3 regions of the Faecalicatena contorta genome follow, and region 3 is predicted to be linked to each of the others. Evidence: predicted binding sites of a transcription regulator. Region 3 holds the regulator's gene; each other region holds the start of a gene.

The links. The regulator Rex, encoded in region 3, represses fermentation and respiration genes when NADH is low (regulators of the CRP and FNR family bind a similar motif). The targets are predictions, from matches to a motif close to ATTGTTAANTANTTAACAAT.
Region 1: the regulator Rex is predicted to act here: its motif matches at 2,987-3,006, upstream of pflB (formate C-acetyltransferase).
Region 2: the regulator Rex is predicted to act here: its motif matches at 3,158-3,177, upstream of MWG26_RS03520 (aminoglycoside phosphotransferase family protein).

The regions. Positions count from the first base shown of each region.
Region 1 is NZ_BQNQ01000001.1:3,599,020-3,604,294, forward strand. Features, by position in the region: gene pflA (pyruvate formate-lyase-activating protein) at 1-571, opposite strand, end outside; gene pflB (formate C-acetyltransferase) at 675-2,927, opposite strand; gene MWG26_RS16230 (L,D-transpeptidase family protein) at 3,090-4,487, opposite strand; gene MWG26_RS16235 (GNAT family N-acetyltransferase) at 4,734-5,219, shown strand.
Region 2 is NZ_BQNQ01000001.1:773,916-779,190, reverse strand. Features, by position in the region: gene MWG26_RS03530 (Cof-type HAD-IIB family hydrolase) at 1-471, opposite strand, end outside; gene MWG26_RS03525 (cell wall hydrolase) at 591-1,757, shown strand; gene MWG26_RS03520 (aminoglycoside phosphotransferase family protein) at 2,275-3,030, opposite strand; gene adhE (bifunctional acetaldehyde-CoA/alcohol dehydrogenase) at 3,342-5,275, opposite strand, start outside.
Region 3 is NZ_BQNQ01000001.1:2,613,009-2,618,283, forward strand. Features, by position in the region: gene alr (alanine racemase) at 1-433, opposite strand, end outside; gene MWG26_RS11675 (NAD(P)H-hydrate dehydratase) at 430-1,935, opposite strand; gene MWG26_RS11680 (redox-sensing transcriptional repressor Rex) at 2,129-2,773, opposite strand; gene abc-f (ribosomal protection-like ABC-F family protein) at 3,026-4,951, shown strand; gene MWG26_RS11690 (NADP-dependent isocitrate dehydrogenase) at 5,213-5,275, opposite strand, start outside.

The DNA of each region.
Region 1 (5,275 bases), 990 kb from region 3:
GCCTACGAAGATACTCATCATTATCACTTTTCCCCGGTACAAGCACATGCCTGATCCAGACCGGTTTCCCCATCTCCGAAAGACAGGCCGCAAGATCCAGAATATTCCGGTTCGTGCATCCGGTCAGAATCTCATGCTGCTGTTCATCCATGTGTTTGATATCCAGCAATACCAGATCCGTATACTTCATCAGTTCCTGGAATCTGCCGAAGAAAGGTTCTTCTCTGGTAAATGGATTGCCACTTGTATCCAGAGTCGTATGGATCCCGGCTGCTTTTGCCTTCTGAAACAGTTCTGTCAGAAACTCGATCTGGAGAAGCGGCTCTCCACCGCTTACGGTAATACCGCCCTTACTCGCCCAGTAGGAGCGGTATTTTAAAGCCTGCCCAAGCAGTTCGTCAGCGGTATACTGTGTCCCCGACTGCATGTTCCACGTATCCGGATTGTGGCAGAACTGGCAGCGCATGGCGCAGCCGCTCATAAAAATAATATATCTGACGCCGGGTCCGTCTACGGAACCAAAGCTTTCAAGAGAATGGATATATCCTTTCAGATTGTTCTGCTCTGTCATCGTATTCACCTCAAAATAAAACTTTCTACATGATTTATAACTGAATTAATCCGTAAACAAACCGGCCCGTAAAACGGTCTGCCGTCAAAAAGGTGCTGCCTGTTTACATATCCGCGTGGCATGTTCTGGAGATTACGTCCATCTGCTGCTCACGTGTCAGGTCGATAAACTTAACTGCATATCCGGACACGCGGATTGTGAAGTTTGCATATTCCTCTTTTTCCGGATGTTCCATCGCATCGATCAGCTTTTCTCTGCCAAACACATTGACGTTCAGGTGGTGCGCCCCCTGTTCAAAATATCCGTCCAGCACCCGGGTAAGATTCTCAATACGCTCCGCCTCGTCATTCCCCAGTGCACCAGGATTGATCGTCTGAGTATTAGAGATTCCGTCCAGCGCCTCTTCATAAGGAAGCTTTGCAACGGAGTTCAGAGATGCCAGCAGACCGTTTTTCTCCGCGCCATAGGAAGGATTTGCGCCCGGTGCAAGCGGTTCCCCCGCCTTTCTTCCGTCAGGCATGGAGCCCGTCGCTTTTCCGTAAACCACATTGGATGTGATTGTGAGGATAGAGGTTGTCGGCTCTGAGTTTCTGTATGTATGGCATTTTTTCAGCTTGCCCATGAAGGTCTTAAGCAGCCAGATTGCAATATCGTCCGCCCGGTCGTCGTCATTTCCGTATCTTGGGAAATCACCCTCTGTCTCGTAATCCACAGCCATTCCCGTCTCGTCACGGATGACTTTGACCTTGGCATATTTTATTGCACTTAAAGAATCTACTACATGTGAGAATCCTGCAATTCCTGTTGCAAATGTTCTTCTTACATCTGTATCAATCAGCGCCATCTCCGCCGCCTCATAATAATACTTATCGTGCATGTAATGGATCATATTCAGGGTGTCCACGTATAGTTTTGACAGCCAGTCCATCATCTTGTCATACTTATCCATGACATCCTCATACTCCAGATATTCTGTAGTAACCGGCTTATATGCAGGAGCTACCTGTTCTCTGGTCTTTACATCCACACCACCGTTGATTGCATACAGCAGGCATTTGGCAAGATTCGCACGGGCGCCGAAGAACTGGATTTCTTTTCCCGTCTGGGTTGCAGATACACAGCAGCATATGGAATAATCATCTCCCCATACCGGTCGCATCACATCATCGTTCTCATACTGGATGGAGCTTGTCTCGATAGAAATGTAAGATACATAGTTCTTAAACGCCTCCGGAAGGCGGGAAGAATACAACACCGTCAGATTCGGCTCCGGCGACGGTCCCATGTTCTCCAGGGTGTGCAGAAAACGATAATCATTCCTGGTCACCATAGATCTGCCGTCCTGCCCCAGCCCTGCCACTTCCAGCGTTGCCCATACCGGGTCACCGGAGAACAGTTCGTTATAGGAAGGAACCCTGGCAAACTTGACCATCCTGAACTTCATCACCATATGGTCGATCAGTTCTTGTGCCTGTGCCTCTGTCAGAATTCCCTTTTCCATATCCCTTTGGATATAGATGTCCAGGAAAGTAGAGATTCTTCCAACGCTCATCGCGGCACCGTTCTGCGTCTTGATTGCCGCAAGATAGCCGAAGTACAGCCATTGCACTGCTTCCTTCGCATCCTTTGCCGGCTTGGATATATCAAACCCATAGACAGCCGCCATCTCCTTCATGTCTTTGAGCGCCTTTAACTGATCCGCAACTTCTTCTCTCAGACGAAAATCGGTTCCCTTCATTCCGTGTCTTTCGGTTTCGTTAAAGTCCACCATTTTTTGTTCAATCAGGTGGTCAATTCCGTAAAGAGCTACACGGCGGTAATCGCCCACTATACGCCCTCTGCCATATGTATCCGGAAGTCCTGTGATGATCTTATTATGGCGCGCCTTTTTCATCTCCGGGGTATAGATATCAAAAATCCCCTGGTTATGTGTTTTGTGGTATTTGGTGAAAATCTCATGCAGCTTCTCACTCGGCTGATACCCGTAAGTCGTACATGCCTGCTCCGCCATCTTGATACCGCCAAAAGGCATAAATGCTCTCTTAAGCGGCTTATCTGTCTGGAGACCGACTACCGTCTCCAGTTCCTTCATCTCTTCATCAATGTATCCCGGCCCATAAGCCGTCAGGCCGGAAACAACCTCTGTCTCCATATCCAGGACGCCGCCCTTCGCCCGTTCTTCCCGCTGCAGCTCCTGCAGCCTGCCCCAGAGTTTATTTGTAGCTTCTGTAGGTCCTTCCAGAAAGCTCTCATCGCCCTCATAAGGAGTATAATTGTTTTGAATAAAATCCCGGACATTGATGTCATCTCTCCATAGCCTTCCCTTAAATCCTTCCCACTGATCATAATGAGTCATATTATAAAATCCTCCTTTGATATAACAGGTTATCTTTTAGTTCCCGCCCAGTATATCATTTCGTTAAATAAAAGACAAGAGGATAAGTGATAATAGTTTTCATTATTGGCCTTGTATCTAATTTTATACAATATATAGTGTTTTCTGCTACGCTTATGTGCATCAGTAGTGCATGACAACAGGAGTCCCGTTTGATATCATGCTGTATAATGTCGCTGCGCCGTCCAACGGCATATTAATACATCCGTGGGAACCAATACTCCAGTACAGGTCTCCCCCGAATGCGGGCTGCCATGTGGCATCATGGAATCCAACGCCGCCATAAGTCACCTGCATCCAGTAGTCCACCCATGTCCGGTATTCCGGCTCTCCTGTCTCCGGCACAATATTTCCCACAAGGGTAGTGCCTGGAATCATCATAAGAATATCATATACCCCTGCCGGTGTGGAGTGTTCATAAGGCTTGCCGGTTACCACGGCCGTCTCAAAGGCAACATTCCCATCAACAATATACCACATATATTGCGCACTCAGATCCACCTCAATAAATGTTTTGCCCCAGTCCTGCTGCTCATGGCTAGCCGCCCGCTGCTCGTATACCGGCTCCTTGGTTGTCTGCTCACCAGCTTTAATACTGGCGATCAGTGCATCCGCCTCAGCCGCCTCATTGATCGCCCAGCCGTAGGTACCGCCGCTTACTTCTGTCGCTTTTCCCCAGGGCGTGGTCAGCGGACGGGTCCCGTAAAGTGTTTCATATTTTGCGGCAAATTGATTCATATATTCTCTGACCTTGTCTTCATGGAAAGTAACATTCATGTTCTCATCCCAGGACAGCCATGTAGAAATCAACGCCTTGTCCACCACCTCTTTATGCGGCGCCATATCGTAAGTGATGCTTGTCCCGCAGTACTTGTTCAAGGTATCGCAGGCAGCCGCCACCTCTTTTGAATCCGCAGTATGCTTCGGCTTCAGATAACAGTCTTCTTTCTCCAGGCTGAATTTCTCTTCCAGCCCCTGCACTGCCTGTATTAGCTTTTCCTTCATTGGCTCCTGATCGATTTTTGTCCCCAGCACCTCCGGCTTTACAACAAACTTATCTCCATCAAACTCCGGCTTTGCACTCTCCGGATCACTCTTCTCTTCATTCTGGAAACATTGCAGCGCCTGAATCTTTTCCTCCAGCTGTTTGTGGTCATATTCAAAACCCAGAGACAGCTTTACCTTATGGTCTTTCCAAAGCATCGAAGGCCAAAGAAACGCCCCCTGCTCCTTCAGCGCTTTATCCAGCTCTTTACTCTTCTTATACTTCATGGATATCGATGATCCGCTGATCTCCTCACTGCCGCCTTCTTTCGGAGTAACTTTCAGCGCATATCCATCGATCTGCCCTGCAAAATACCGCTCGGCCTCATCTGCCGTCTTCATGGAAAAGTCTACGCCATTAATCATGGTATTATGAAAGAAATGACTCATGAAATAAATAGATATGCCACAGTAAATACAGATCAAAATGCCAGCTGTTATCCCCCCTGCCAGTAATACCTTCTTCTTGCCGCTCATCTTATGTACCCTCCTCTATAGTAATACAGTATTATCATTACATTAAATAGACGGATTTTCAAGGCAAAAGGCTGCAAATTTTCAGTATTTTTTCTAATTGCTTAAATATGTGAATCGTTTTAAAATAAAATATGTGTGTAATTCATTTTAAACATCGTAAAACCATTGCTCAAACCGCACATATATTACATAGTATGCAATATATTATTTTCAGAATAAACAACATTTGAAAGGTAGTAGTTAAACATGGAAATTAGAAAAGCAAGGCTGGCAGATCTGGAAATTCTGCTGAAAATGTATGAAAGTGCAAGAATGTTTATGACAAGCCACGGAAATCCCACACAATGGGGCAGCACCTATCCACCCAAAGCACTGCTGGCTCAGGATATTGAGGATGGAAACAGCTATGTCTGCGAAGAACACGGCAATATCATAGCTACATTCTATTATAAAGAGGGCCGTGACGATACTTATACCAAAATATATAACGGTCAGTGGCTGGATGAATCCCCCTATGGGGTTGTACACAGGATCACATCCGACGGCACCATCCGCGGGGCTGCATCCTTCTGCCTGAACTGGGCACTAGAGCAGTGCAGGAATCTCCGTATCGATACACACAGAGATAACGTGGTCATGCAGCATATGCTCGATAAAAATGGGTTTCAGTACTGCGGGATCATCTATCTGGAGGATGGGAGTGAGCGGATGGGGTATCAGAAACGAATGTAGGGCCACTTGGTATGGGGACGCCGCTCCGTCCCACGGCCGGTTGGTTCATCCAAACG
Region 2 (5,275 bases), 1.8 Mb from region 3:
ATCCTGATATCGTTCCATTGCCAGCGCCATGACATCCGGCACTGCTTTCCTGGTCCTGCGCACATAATCCCACATATGTGGATTGTGATGGTAACGGCTGATGGAATCCAGCTTCTCCTTATCTGCATACCCCTGTCCATCAAAGTACACTTCTTGTAATGTATCATATTTCCGCAGAGTTTCCAATGCTTTCTTCGCTTTTTCTATCGGAAGGAGGCGTTCCATGAGAATTTTCTCTTCCTGCGCATCGATCACCCTTGCCCCGTTTGCGGTAAGTGCATAGCGTATGCCGGGAAAAAATCTCAGTTCCTCCGGAATGCCCGTAAACGGCCTTCCTGTTGCCATCAGTACAACTATCCCTTTTGCAATTGCTTCCTGCAGCACATGCTTTGTATACGGCAGCAGTTCCTTTTTGTCATTCAAAAGTGTACCGTCCAAGTCCAGTCCAATCATTTTTATCTGCTGTTTCATCTCCTGCCAGCTCCTTACATCTCACTAAATTTTTATAACTTATTCTATCAAAATTTGCTTAATAAAGCAATTTATAGTATAATATCAGGGCAAAACAATTAAGAAAGGAATTGTAGAATATGAAATTGCGCTTAAAACACAGGGGACAGGCTCTTCTGGCATTTATCTGTTCTCTTGTACTGGTGCTTTCTGTTTTCCCGGCGCACGCCGAAGATGCAGAAAGTCTCGAAAGCAAAACTTCTGATCTGCAGAACCAGCTTGAAGGTATCAATCAGGAACTTGTGGCAATAAGTGATGAGATATCAACAACTGAGATGCAGGTTGAAATTACCAACGGTGAAATCCAGAGGACAAAAGATTCCTTAGCTGAGGCAGAGGCAGACGAAGCACAACAATACGAAGATATGAAATCCCGTATTAAGTATATGTATGAAACCGGTAATGCAACACTCCTGGAGATGCTTTTTTCGGCGGACAACCTGACTGACTTTTTAAACAAAGCCGACTTCATACAGAATATCAGTAAATATGACCGGAGTATGCTCCAGATCCTGCAGGAGACCCAGAAAGAGATTGCTGACAGAAAAATAACTCTGGAGGCTCAGCAGGATTCCATGAAGGAACTGCAGAAAAACCTGGAGACCCGGCAGGCAGAGCTGGTTCAGAAGGCGGAGGCAACCTCTACTGATCTGAACGCCTTCAACGCACAGCTTAAAAAACTGCGGGAGGAGGAAGCCGCCAAACTGGCTGCAGAGGCGGCCGCTAAAGTTGCCGCAGAAAACGCCGCTGCTCAGAAGCCTGACAGTGGCAATAACAATGCGAATGACAACAATGATCCCGGAGATACGCCATCCGGAGGCAATGATTCCGGAGGCGGCAGTGATAACGGTGGTTATGATGACACCATAGTCAACGGCGGAGCAACCAATGTGGCCGGAAACGATCTGGATGTATTTGCGGCAATACTCGATTGTGAGGCCATGCATGATTACGATTCCATGCTTGCCGTAGCAACAGTTATCATGAACCGCGTAAACAGTCCAATCTTCCCGAACACGATCACAGATGTCGTCTACGCAGGCGGACAGTTTGAACCGGTATGGTCAGGCCGTCTGGATGCCGTACTCGCAAGAGGCGCCAGCGAACTGGCCTATACCGTGGCCCAGGATGCCATCAACGGAGCACGGCTGGCCGCAGTATCCGACTGCTATTACTTCCTCTACGCAGGAACAGCGGGGAGGCCTGGAGTCAACATCGGAAATAACCTCTTCTTCCCAAGCTGGTAGCGGGGGGATTCGATTTTAGGGCTTTTTGGATGAGATCCGCCTGACTGAGATGGGGAGGGTATGTCTTATGGGAATTAATTATGTACACAGTATCACTTCCGCCCTGGGCAAAATTACGGCCATTCACATCAGATCCACTGTCACCGACCAAAGACCTCCCCAATAGGGAGGTTTTAGTTACCGGCGGATGCGTCCAGCTAAGAGGAAGGTGAGACTGTTTCCCCCCGCGGGGACAGTGCATGCCGTTTCAAAACTCCATAGAACGCGCGGTTAGAATCCGTTAGAGAAAAAACAGGGAACAGGGAGGGCAGAATTTGTTTTACCAAAACAAATTCTGTTGCCACCGGCGGCGCCAATGCATCGGCATTCGGGCCAACTGCGGCAAGTCCCTTCCTGTTCCCTGTTTTTTCTCTTACGGATTCTCCGCAAGTGGGCAGGAGTTTGAAACGGCATGTACTGCCCCCGCGGGGGGAAACAGTCTCACCTTCCTCTTAGCGTCCCCCTCCCCAAAACACCCCTACTGATAATCGATCACATCAATCCATTTCATTAGGAAATCTTTTTCTAGTTCGTTATCTTTTGTGAGCTGTGCCGCTGCTACGATTGGCAGCCACTGCTGTACGTATTGTTTTGCTGTATCGCTCTTTTTGCAGAACAGCTTCATATACAGGTCTGCTGCATTCTGGTCTTTTAGTGCGAACAGCAGATAGGTCATGGCTGCATCTGCGCTGGCGTTGCCCTGGGTTGCGTGTGCCCAGTCTACGACTGTCATCTTGCCGTTTTTCCCTACGATTACGTTGCTTGGGTTGAAATCGCCGTGGCAGACTTTATTGTGCTTCGGCATGCTCTCCAGCCTTGTGAGCAGCTCGTATCTTGTTGTGGCATCTAAGTCTTTCAGGCCGTTAATCTGACGGGACAGTTTATCTTTCAGCTTGTTTAGCAGCGGTGCAGTCTTGGCATGTACCGTCAGCTGCAGGTCTACAAAGTCCTCCATATATTTTTCCAGGTTGCTGCTGTCTGCTTCCATCATGTCTTCCAATGTCTTTCCTGCTTTGTATTCGATGGAAAGCGCCCATTTGCCGTCTATCTGTGTTACCTCTTTTACCTTTGGGATATCCAGTCCTGTCTCTTCTACTCTGGCAGTATTCAGCGCCTCGTTGAATACTGCGGATTTTGGATGCGCAGATTCGAATACTTTTACTACACTATCTTCACATTTGTAAACTTTCTTATAAGGACGTTCCACGATTAAATTCTTTTCTTCCAGTTTCATAAGCTATACCTCCTATTTTTGATGCCGCTCTTTTAAGTTGTATTTATTATACATCAACTTTTTTAACAATGTAAGACCCCTCGAGTAATTTTGTGCAATTTTTAACTATCTTTTTTTATATAGTTTTATTGTTAATTTTGTATCATTCTGAAGCAAAGGGGTCAGACCCCTTTGCGGAATTTAAAAGCGTGACGCTTATGCGCCACGCTCATATTTGTGAGAAAAAATTTATATTCAAGAGGATATCTTATGATTTTTATACAGCCGCTGTGCCGTATGACACGGCGGCTGTGGATGAAAGACCGGGAAGCTTATTTGCCGTAGTAGCACTTCAGATAGATCTCTTTGATCTCCTTCATCAATGGATATCTTGGGTTAGCGCCTGTACACTGATCGTTGAATGCCTGCTCTACCATGTCATCCAGTGTGTCGAGGAAGTATTTCTCATCTATGCCATAGTCTTTGATCGTTTTCTTGATACCGATTGTCTCTTTTAACTCTTCTAATTTTACAACAAGGTTATCAAATACTTCCTGGTCATCTTTGCCTGTGCAGCCTGCAAAGCGTCCCAGTTCAGCATATCTTGCAAGTGCATGTGGGTATTGGTACTGCGAGAATGTCCCCATTTTTGTCGGAGCCTCTGCTGAATTGTATTTCATAACTTCTGTCAAGAGTACTGCATTTGCAACACCGTGTGGAAGGTGATGGAACGCACCCAGTTTGTGTGCCATGGAGTGGTTCAGTCCGAGGAATGCGTTTGCAAAGGCCATACCTGCCAGACAGGAAGCATTAGCCATCATTTCGCGTGCATGTGGGTCGTTTGCCCCGTTCTCGTATGCGGATGGAAGATTATCAAATACCATCTTTACAGCTTTCATTGCCAGGCCGTCTGTGTAATCTGTGGCCATGATAGATACATATGCCTCGATTGCATGTGTCATAACGTCGATACCTGATGCGCTTGTCAGGCCCTTTGGCTGGGTCATCATGTTATCAACATCTACAATTGCCATATTCGGAAGCAGTTCGTAGTCTGCAAGCGGCCATTTTACCCCGGTCTCTGCATCTGTGATGATTGCAAAAGGTGTGACCTCAGAACCGGTTCCTGAAGAGGTCGGGATCGCTACGAAATAAGCTTTCTCTCCCATTTTCGGGAATGTATATACTCTCTTGCGGATATCCATAAAGTCCATTGCCATGTCTTCAAAATTTGCTTCCGGATGTTCGTACATTACCCACATGATCTTTGCTGCATCCATTGCAGAACCACCGCCAAGTGCGATAATTGTATCCGGCTCAAATGCTCTCATCTGGTCTGCACCTTTTTGTGCACACTGCAGGGTCGGGTCTGGAGCTACTTCATAGAAGCATGAATGCTGGATACCCATTTCATCCAGTTTTGCCTCGATTGGAGCTACGTAGCCATTTTTGTACAGGAAGGAGTCGGTAACGATAAATGCTTTTTTCTTGTGCATGATTGTTCCCAGCTCATCCAGTGCAACCGGCATACAGCCTTTTTTGAAGTAAACCTTTTCAGGTGTTCTGAACCAAAGCATATTCTCTCTCCTCTCAGCCACTGTCTTAACATTCAGTAAGTGTTTTACCCCAACATTTTCAGAAACGGAGTTTCCGCCCCATGAGCCGCATCCCAGTGTGAGGGATGGAGCCATTTTGAAGTTGTAAAGGTCGCCGATGCCGCCGTGAGAAGAAGGTGTGTTGATAAGAACACGGCACGTTTTCATGGCTGCTGCATGTTTTGCTATTTTCTCTGTCTGTGCCGGATGGATATACAGGGAAGCTGTGTGACCGTATCCGCCGTCGGCTACAAGCTGGGCTGCTTTTTCCAACGCTTCATCAAATGTTTTTGCTTTATACATGCCAAGTACAGGAGATAATTTTTCATGAGCAAACTCTTCGGAAATGTCTACTGATTCCACTTCACCTATCAGGATTTTTGTGTTTTCCGGAACATCCACTCCAGCCATTTTTGCAATTTCGTATGCTGATTTGCCCGGAATCTTGCTGTTCAGTGCGCCATTAATAATGATTGTCTTGCGTACTTTATCCAGCTCTGCTCCCTTTTTCAGGAAATAGCATCCACGGTAAGCAAATTCTTTTTTCACTTCCTCATAAATGCTGTCAAGAACTGTTACAGACTGCTCAGATGCGCAGATCATGCCGTTGTCGAATGTCTTGGAATGTATAATGGAATTTACTGCCATCTTAACATCAGCTGTCTCATCAA
Region 3 (5,275 bases):
CCGGGCCGGGCAAGAATCCAAGCCTTCCCATCCCTGTATCAACTTTAATATGTATATGTGCTGTTCTGCCGAGCTTTGCCGCGGCTTTTGACATGCCTTCCGCCATCTCCTTCATATAAACAGTAGCACGGATATCCTTAAGAATCATCTCCTCATACTGCTCCGGGAAAATACAGCCGAGTACGAGAATTGGTTTTTTAATCCCTTCCTTCCGGAGAGCTGCAGCCTCCTCCAGGCTTGCGGTGGCGTAGCCCCATATGTAATCCTTTTCTTCAAACATTTCCGCAATCGGCACGGCGCCATGGCCGTACCCATCCATCTTTATCACGGCGATGATCTGCGCCCCTTCCCCAATCCGCCGCCTCATCTGTTCCATATTATATGATACGGCATCCAGGTCTACCCTGGCAAATACCCTGTTAAACTGTTTCATTGCTCCATACTCTCCTCTGTTCTTTTTAGGCAGTCCCCGATTCCCGCCGTTAAATCTTCTGCCAGCACACTGTAGGAACCCCTGGCGGCTTTGGCCTCGTCTCCTGCGCAGGCGTGCAGGTATACTCCGCAGACAGCCGCCTCATAAGGCTTCAGTCCCTGCGCCATCAGCCCTGCAATGACTCCCGCGAGCACGTCTCCGGCCCCGGCCTTTGCCATGGAACTGTTTCCTGCAGTATTGACGAATATCTGACGATCCCACTTGGCCGCAATTGTACGTGCATCCTTTAAGACGCAAACAACACCAGCTCTGTCTGTAAAAGACCTGGTCATCTCGAAACGCTTTTCCTGCAGCTCTGTAACAGAACAGCCCAGCAGGCCGGACATTTCTTTCAAGTGCGGGGTCAGGACAATGGGCCGCTCCCGCTCTTCAAGCAATTCCGGATGGCACCCCAGTATATTCAGTCCATCTGCATCTATCACGCAGGGAATCTGAACCTCTTTCACGACCTGAGTTAAGATACTCTCCGTAACACGGCTCTGTCCCAGCCCGCAGCCAATGCAGACCACATCCGCCCATGCGAGGAGATCACGAATGGCTTCTTCCTCATATTCAGTATAAGTGCTGACAATCGCTTCCGGTAAAAGCTGCTGCAATATCACCCGGTTATCTTCATGTGTATAAATCCGGACCAGACCCGCGCCGCATCTATACGCGGCCTTCGCACTCAGATATGCGGCGCCCGACATACCGCGGCTTCCGGTAATCATCAGGATCTTCCCATAGGTTCCTTTATGTGAATTGGGCCTTCGGGGCGGGATCAGCTCCGGCAGGTCCGATTTTTCAAATGTGTAGCAGACACCCGGTTCTTTTTCAAAAAGCTTCCGGCTGATTCCGATGGATACGGCAACAGTTTTTCCGGCATATTGGCAGCCTGGATGTAAAACACAGCCCAGCTTTTCGCACTCAAAAGTAACCGTCAGATCGGCTGAAAATGCCGTCCCTAGTACCTTTCCTGTGGCTGAGCAGATGCCGGAAGGGATATCTATGGCAACCTTCTGCCCCGGCAGCGCATTCATCTTTTTAATATTTGCCGCGTATGCTCCCGAGACTTCCCGGTTCAGGCCCACGCCGAAAACGGCATCCACTATAACAGTATATTCCTTCCTGCTGATTGTTGTTACTACAGGAACACCGCAATTTTCAGCGATTTTCATTTGCTGCATGCAGTCAGGAGACCTGGATTCTTCGTTTCCGATGAAAGCGGCCTCAACATCACAGCCTTTTTCTTTTAACAGGCGCGCAACTGCAAAGCCGTCGCCGCCGTTGTTGCCGGAGCCGCAGACCACCAGCGTTCTGTGTGTATTGATCTTTTCCTGCTCCATGACGGCCACTGCCGCCAGAGCAGCCCGCTCCATAAGCACCATAGAGGGAATCCCGATCTCATGGATCGTGTAATTGTCAGCTTTCTGCATCCATTCACCGGTAGGCAGATATCTCATATACTCACTCTCCTTTATTTTTATAGAGTTTCGCTTGTGAAACCCGCGTCCGCAGCGGCCGCACTGGCATCTGCCTCTAATACCACTGTGCGTATCCCCAATGGGATTGTATCTGATAGGCGCACGTTTCCTAATAAGCGAAATAACGTGCAACGAAGGCGCAGCACCTTTGTTACACGTTTTATATTATTAATCAATTATCATGTTCTTCATTGTAACGGCTGATATTATAGGACAGTTTCATCAAACTATCAGACAAATGTACACTTTCTACGATCACATCATCCGGCAGGTGCAGATCAGTGTGCGCAAAATTCCATATGCCCTTGATACCATTCTCAACAAGCATATCGGCTACTTCCACCGCTTTTGACTTTGGAATCGTCAGTGCGGCAATCTCTATGTCCGTATTTTCAACAAATTCTCTCAGGTCGTCCATCATACGGATCGGGATTCCTCGTATTGTTACCCCTTCCAGTCTTGGATTCACATCAAAAATACCCTGCAGTATAAAACCGCTCTTTTCAAAGGCCGCGTAATTGGCAAGCGCCTGCCCCAGGTTACCCGCTCCTATTATGATTACGTTATGTTTTCTGTTCAGTCCCAGAATCTTTCCGATCTCTGTATAGAGATACTTAACATTGTATCCATATCCCTGCTGGCCGAAGCCACCGAAGTTGTTTAAATCCTGGCGAATCTGAGATGCAGTGACGCTCATCTTCTTGCTCAGGTCATTTGATGAAATCCGTTCTACTCCTGCATCCAGTAATTCTCCCAAATATCTGTAATATCTGGGCAGCCGTCCAATTACCGCACGTGATATCTCTCTATCTTCCACAGCTATCCCCTCCAAACTTAATCTATTTCATATTATATAGAATTGTACGGGCAAAGTCAAATTTTAGTTGTATTTTAAACTATTTTCGTTATAATGAAATAAGTATACTCAAAGGCATCCCGCAGCTCATGCCCCGCGGACAGGTTTTCAGCATAGCTGAAAATTAATGCTTATTTTTTAAGACAACAAGCGGGGTTCGGCGGCTGAAGTACAACTGGGAGGCCCGATACAGAAGACAACAGGAGGTTTCTTATGATACTTGCATGCCATAATCTCAATAAAGCTTTCGGTGGACAGGTCATTGTCAGAGACGGCTCTTTTCATATAGAAGACAGGGAAAAAGCGGCTCTGGTCGGAGTAAACGGGGCTGGAAAATCCACCATTCTAAAGATGATCGTAAAGGAAGAGCCAGTCGACAGCGGTGAAATTGTAGTTACAAAAGGGAAAACTCTCGGATATCTTGCACAGCAGCAGAAACTCGAGGGCGGCCGCTCCATATATGAGGAAGTAAAGACAGCAAAGGCTGATATTATCGAGTTGGAAAATCAAATCCGTGCTATTGAAAAGGAACTGAAGTCTCTGAGCGGTGAAGCCCTTCAGAGCAGGCTCGATACCTATCACCGCATGATGTCATCGTTTGAGGCACAGAATGGTTATGCTTACGAAAGCGAGCTGACAGGCGTCCTCAAAGGACTTGGTTTCCAGGAGGAGGATTTTGACAAAAAAACGGACACCCTCTCCGGAGGCCAGAAAACAAGAGTTTCCCTGGGAAAATTGCTCCTCACAAAACCCGATATTCTGCTTCTGGATGAGCCAACAAACCATCTGGATTTGAACTCCATCACCTGGCTGGAGACCTATCTGCTGAACTACCCGGGCGCTGTATTTATCGTCTCCCACGACCGTTTCTTCTTAAACAGGGTGGTTACAAAAGTGGTGGAGATCGAACATGGGACTGTCCGGATGTACGCCGGCAACTACAAGGCCTATGCGGACAAAAAGCAACAGATCCGGGACGCCATGATGAAAGAATATCTGAACCAGCAGAGGGAAATCAAGCATCAGGAGGCCGTCATTGAAAAACTCCGTTCATTCAACCGTGAGAAGTCTATCAAGCGCGCGGAAAGCCGTGAAAAACTGCTAGATAAGATGACGCTGGTCGATAAGCCCCAGGAGGCGGCGAAGGAGATTCATTTTTCTCTGGAACCCTCTTGCCTGAGCGGCAACGACGTGCTTTCAGTGGAGGGGCTGTCTAAGAGTTTTGACAGTCAAACCTTATTTACGGATATCAGCTTTGATATCAGACGCGGCGAACATGTGGCTGTAATCGGTGACAACGGCACCGGGAAAACCACGCTGCTTAAGATTATCAATCAAGTGGTTCCCCCGGATACGGGCTCCTTTACCCTGGGATCTAAGGTGAGAATCGGTTATTACGATCAGGAACACCATGTGCTGCATGACCAAAAAAATATATTTGACGAGATTTCGGATGACTATCCAACCCTAAATAATACGCAGATCAGAAATACGCTCGCCGCATTCCAGTTTACCGGTGATGACGTGTACAAACTGATCGGGGACCTGAGCGGCGGCGAGAAGGGTCGCGTATCGCTGGCAAAATTGATGCTTTCTGAGGCCAATTTCCTAATCCTCGATGAGCCCACAAACCATTTGGATATCACCTCAAAAGAGATATTAGAAAAAGCGGTTAACGACTATACCGGTACCGTATTATACGTCTCACACGACCGCTATTTTATCAACCAGACAGCCACCCGCATATTAGAGCTGGTGAATCAGACCTTTGTAAACTATATCGGCAATTATGACTATTATCTGGAGAAAAAGGAGGAACTGACGGCCGTCTATACTTCCCCTGCAGCCAGGGGAACGGATAATTCTGGTATTCCGAAGGAATCTGTTTCAGACGCAAAACTGAGCTGGCAGGAACAGAAGGAACAGCAGGCCAGGGAGCGCAAAAGACAGAATGAACTGAAAAAGACGGAAGAACGCATCACTGTACTGGAAGAAAGAAATGAAGAGATCGATGAGCTGATGACTCATGAAGATGTGTATTCCAACTCGGTCAAATGCCAGGAACTTGCTGCAGAAAAGGCTTCCAATGAAGGGGAACTGGAGATTCTCTATGAAAAATGGGAAGAACTTGCAGAATAAGGCCAAAATGGGGAAGCCCACTTCAACTCCTTTCGAACAAAGCGGGCAAGCCCACCTCAAATCCCCATCTCCTCACTTATGAGGGGCTTGCACACTTTGACGCCGCCGCGATGCCGCTTTGCGGCTATATACCTTATCGCGGCGTGTGCATCCCCCGCAGGGCTTTTCTGATCTAGGAAATTCCTTTGAAATTTCCTAGATCAGAAAAAAGGACCGCATGCAGAGCTGCGTGCCGGTCCGTTTTTGTATTGTAGATAAAATTTACAGCCTTGCTGCAATCGCTTTGATAAAGTCCTCACTGTTGAGAACCGTCGGATTCTCAAT